2 regions of the Agarivorans sediminis genome follow, and region 1 is predicted to be linked to the other one. Evidence: predicted binding sites of a transcription regulator. Region 1 holds the regulator's gene; the other holds the start of a gene.
The links. Region 1 encodes sigma-54, which starts transcription at its own class of promoters, with help from an activator protein. Its sites were predicted from a motif close to GTTGGCACGNNNNTNGNNT; they were not measured.
Positions count from the first base shown of each region.

Region 2: the regulator sigma-54 is predicted to act here: its motif matches at 894-912, upstream of M0C34_RS02620 (THxN family PEP-CTERM protein).

Region 1 covers NZ_CP096670.1:3,809,262-3,811,466, reverse strand. The annotation lists gene ptsN (PTS IIA-like nitrogen regulatory protein PtsN) at 1-213, opposite strand, end outside; gene hpf (ribosome hibernation promoting factor) at 222-509, opposite strand; gene M0C34_RS17350 (RNA polymerase factor sigma-54) at 534-2,033, opposite strand; gene lptB (LPS export ABC transporter ATP-binding protein) at 2,084-2,205, opposite strand, start outside.
Region 2 covers NZ_CP096670.1:557,205-559,409, forward strand. The annotation lists gene M0C34_RS02615 (ThiF family adenylyltransferase) at 1-775, shown strand, start outside; gene M0C34_RS02620 (THxN family PEP-CTERM protein) at 957-1,913, shown strand; gene M0C34_RS02625 (PEP-CTERM/exosortase system-associated acyltransferase) at 2,070-2,205, shown strand, end outside.

The DNA of each region.
Region 1 (2,205 bases):
ATTGTCGATTCTGCCGTGAGGAATAGCGATACCTTGGCCAATTCCGGTGCTGCCCATTTTTTCCCTGTTTAACAGGCTTTCAAAAATAGTTTGAGCACTGGTATCAAGTTGTTTAGCGACGAGTTCACTTATCAGTTCCAATGCGCGCTTCTTAGAGGAACATTGGACTGTACTAAGCGTACAGTCCAAATTTAGTACTTTATTTATTTGCATTACTTTGGCTAATGTCTGTTTAATTTTTCTTTGTGTTTAATAACTTGGCGGTCAAGTTTATCAATGAGGCTATCAATGGCGGCATACATATCAGAGTGCTCTGCAGTGGCAAACAGCTCTCCGCCATTAAGGTGCAAGGTAGCTTCGGCAATTTGATTGAGCTTTTCTACGTTGAGGATGACGTGAACATTGTTGATTTGTTCAAAACGTCGTTGCAGTTTGGCAAACTTAGTGTGGACATATTCTTTTAGTGATTCAGTAATTTCTACATGGTGTCCAGTAAGATTAATTTGCATATATCTTGTCCCCTTTTGTGGCCGTTATATAAGGCTTTTACGTTGGTTAGAAGGTGGAATCGCTAAAGACTCACGATATTTTGCTATCGTGCGCCTCGCCACCTTGATCCCCTGATCTGCCAAAATGTCAGCTATCTTGCTATCACTGAGTGGTTTGTTGGTATTTTCGGCAGCAACCAGTTTCTTAATGAGTGCGCGAATCGCGGTAGATGAGCATTCCCCACCTCCGTCTGTAGCCACGTGGCTAGAGAAAAAATACTTTAATTCGAAAATTCCGCGGGGAGTATGCATAAATTTTTGGGTTGTCACCCGAGAAATGGTCGATTCATGCATTTCTACTGCTTCAGCCACATCGTTCAACACCATTGGTTTCATTGCTTCAGCACCATATTCAAAAAATGCTTGTTGGTGGTGAACGATACAGTTGGATACTTTTAATAAGGTTTCGTTACGGCTCTCAATACTTTTTATGAACCATTTCGCTTCTTGTAGGTGGCTGCGAATGAATTGAGTATCGGTAGCATTTGACGTTTTGCTCAAAGACGCATAGTGAGAATTGACTCGTAGTTTAGGCATGGCATCCGGGTTTAATTCTACTACCCAGCGGCCCTGGCGTTTTATAACGGATACGTCGGGAATTACATACTGCGCTTGATTCGGTTCTACCGCATTGCCGGGGCGTGGCTCAAGGGTGTGGATTAAACGCATTACTTCGCGTAGCTGTTCTTCTTTGAGTTTGGTTTTGCGAGCTAATAAACGAAAATCCCGGTTGGCCAATACGTCGATATGATTTGATACGACCTCTCTGGCTTCTTTCAACCAAGGTGTTTCTTCAGCAAAACGACTTAATTGAATCATTAAACACTCTTGTAAGGAGCGAGCAGCAATGCCGACGGGGTCAAAATGTTGAATACGTTTTAGCACCGCTTCTACTTCGTCTAATTCTACATCTAGTGCGTTATTATCACTGGAGCGTAAGCCTTCAAGTAGTTGGTCACAGTCTTGAGTGAGGTAACCTGAGTTATCAACCGCATCAATAATCGCTAATGCGATGGCTTGATCTACTTCACTAAAGGGAGTTAAACGCATTTGCCACAATAGATGGTCTTGTAAGGAGTCGACGGTTTCGCCTTGAAACAACATGTCGTTGTCTTCGCCGCCACTAGCAGAGCCTGAACTCGCAGGGCCAGAACTGGCGCTATATATATCATCCCATGTTGAATCAACGGGTAGGTCTTCAGCAACCGTGTCTTGGGAAATGGCATCACCGGCTTCAATTTGGCTAGAGTCAACTTCAGGCTGGCTGTTTTCCGCCTCATCACTTCTTTCGTTGGCCGACTTTTCAACTGAGTCACTGTCGCTTGGCTGCGACTCATCCGCCTCAAGAAGTGGGTTACTTTCCAGTGCCTCTTGAATCTCTTGCTGTAAATCCAGCGTTGATAGCTGAAGTAAGCGTATGGCCTGTTGTAACTGAGGTGTCATGGTTAATTGCTGACCAAGACGCAACTGCAAAGATGCTTTCATTAATTACCGCTGTTCCTTCTTCTTATTATATTTTTCTAGATACACTTTAACTATAGCTTGAATTGCTCGCCGAGATAAACTCGTTTCACATGTTCATTTTCAAGTATCTCTTTGGGCTTCCCTGAGGCTATCAATTCGCCTTGGCTAACGATATAGGCATGCTCACAAACAT
Region 2 (2,205 bases), 1.4 Mb from region 1:
AGCAATGGCGGGGGCTGGCGGAGTGGGCAGCGAGCACATTGTTACGCTAGCGCGCTTAGGTGTTGGCAAATTTCATATTTCAGATTTCGATGAATACGAGGTGCATAACTTCAACCGGCAAGCTGGCGCATTTATGTCTACTGTAGGGCAGGAAAAAGTGAAGGTGATGGAAAATATTTGTTTGGATATCAATCCTGAAGCCGAGGTGAAGTCTTTTCCTGAAGGGATCTTCGAGCACAACGTTGATGAATTTTTAGACGGTGTAGATGTGTACGTGGATAGTTTAGATTTTTTTGCTTTATCTGCCCGAAAGTTAGTGTTTCAAAAGTGTCTAGAAAAGAACATTCCTTTAGTTACCGCGGCACCCTTGGGAATGGGCTGCGCATTTCTATGTTTTATGCCGGGTAGCATGACCTATGAAGAATATTTTCGTTTTGAAGATGCCAGTAGTGAGAATGAGCAGTATATCAAATTCTTGATTGGCCTATCGCCAGCAATGTTACAGCGGCCTTACTTGGTTGATCCCAGTAAAGCTGACTTTCACGCAAAGAAAGGTCCATCGATGCCAATGGCGGTGAAGATGTGTGGCGGAATAGCGGGGACGTACGTGTTAAAAATTTTGTTAAATAGAGGAGATCTAATTACTGCGCCTCACGGTCTGCACTTTGATGCGTATAGGAATCGCTTTAAAAAAACTTGGCGCCCCATGGGAAACAGAAACCCTCTGCAGCGTATTGTATTTGGCGTGGCTAAAAAAATAGTATTGAGTAAATAGATCCTAATGATCCTTTAAGGGTGTTAAGATCGATATCAGGGTGTCAGATATTTTTACATTTCATTCATTCTTTCACCAGCCTCTTCATCTAACTTGTTGTAATAATTAGATATAAAAACTTGGCACTATGTTTGCTTTATTAAGCTTGTATCCGAATTACATGACCAAATGGACGGGCGACATGAATAAATTGAAAGTGACACTACTAGCAGCGAGCTTGGGTTTTGCAAGCATCTCAGCAAACGCTGTACTTATTACAGAATGGAGCTACCTAAACGACGCAGGCTTTGATGCATACACCTCTGATTTGGGTTCTGACCCAATCGATCAGACTGGTATCACTGCTACTGGTGAAACGTTAGACGAGTTTGACACGATGTTTGGTGGCGAATTACCAAAAGATTTGGCTTGGGGTAACCCTTGGATTCCGCAAAATCCAGAAGGTAAACAGAGCCAGTTAGTTATCGACGATGCTAAGGGTACAGCTTTAGGTGATGGTACAGTTCTAACCAGTAAAGTTGACGGCGCGCTACAAGGTGGTTTGCTTGATACTGATTGGACTGACGGTACTGGCTTAGTTCATAACAACTACGGTGTATCTGGAGACTTTTTGGAAGGTGCATTGTTGTATGATGGTCTTTTCCTAGCGCCTGCTGAGCCTTTTGCTACTCCGTTAGCTCCTGCACCGCTGTTAGTATTCGCAGTTTTGTTTGAAGAAACAACTAACTACCCAGGTGGTGATTTAGTCGCCGGTTCTACTTGTGCTTATGGTGATGGTGTTACGGGTGAAGTGGGCACAGACAACGAGTTTGGCTGTTCAGATTTGTTCACGGTTGTTATTCCTGATGACGTATCTTACACACAAGACCCTGATGGTACTCTTTACTTGTCAAATAACTTCCAAATTGATGACGAGTACGTTTACACCATTACAACACGTTTAGCTGGTCTAGAAGCTGTTGAGAACGTAGCTTGTGTAACTGGTGCAACTTGTTTAGGTTTCGTGACCGTTGAAGGTTCTGACAACGAATTAAGTGCAGCATTTTCTATCACAGCAACCTCAGTAACAGAGCCTGGTACCTTAGCTATCTTTGGTCTTGGTCTGCTAGGTTTGGCATCTGTTCGTCGCCGTGCATAATGCTTAATTAAACGTCGCTAACATTTAGCATTGCATACATAAAGCGCAGACTCGTTCTGCGCTTTTTTTTTCTGCCAACCTGCCCCCTATCATTCCAGCTATGTTCTAAACTATAAATGCAGCGTTTTGGCTAATTAGACACTTTGAGAGCCACTTATGATTCGAAACAAGTTTGTGAAAAATCTGGCAACTTATCCCGTTATAGGTGCGGCAGTAAGAGGTGGTATTTCGCTATTGGTGAAGCGAGAAGCGAAACTTATTGCCCAACATTTCGCAGAGTATCTTCGCCCTG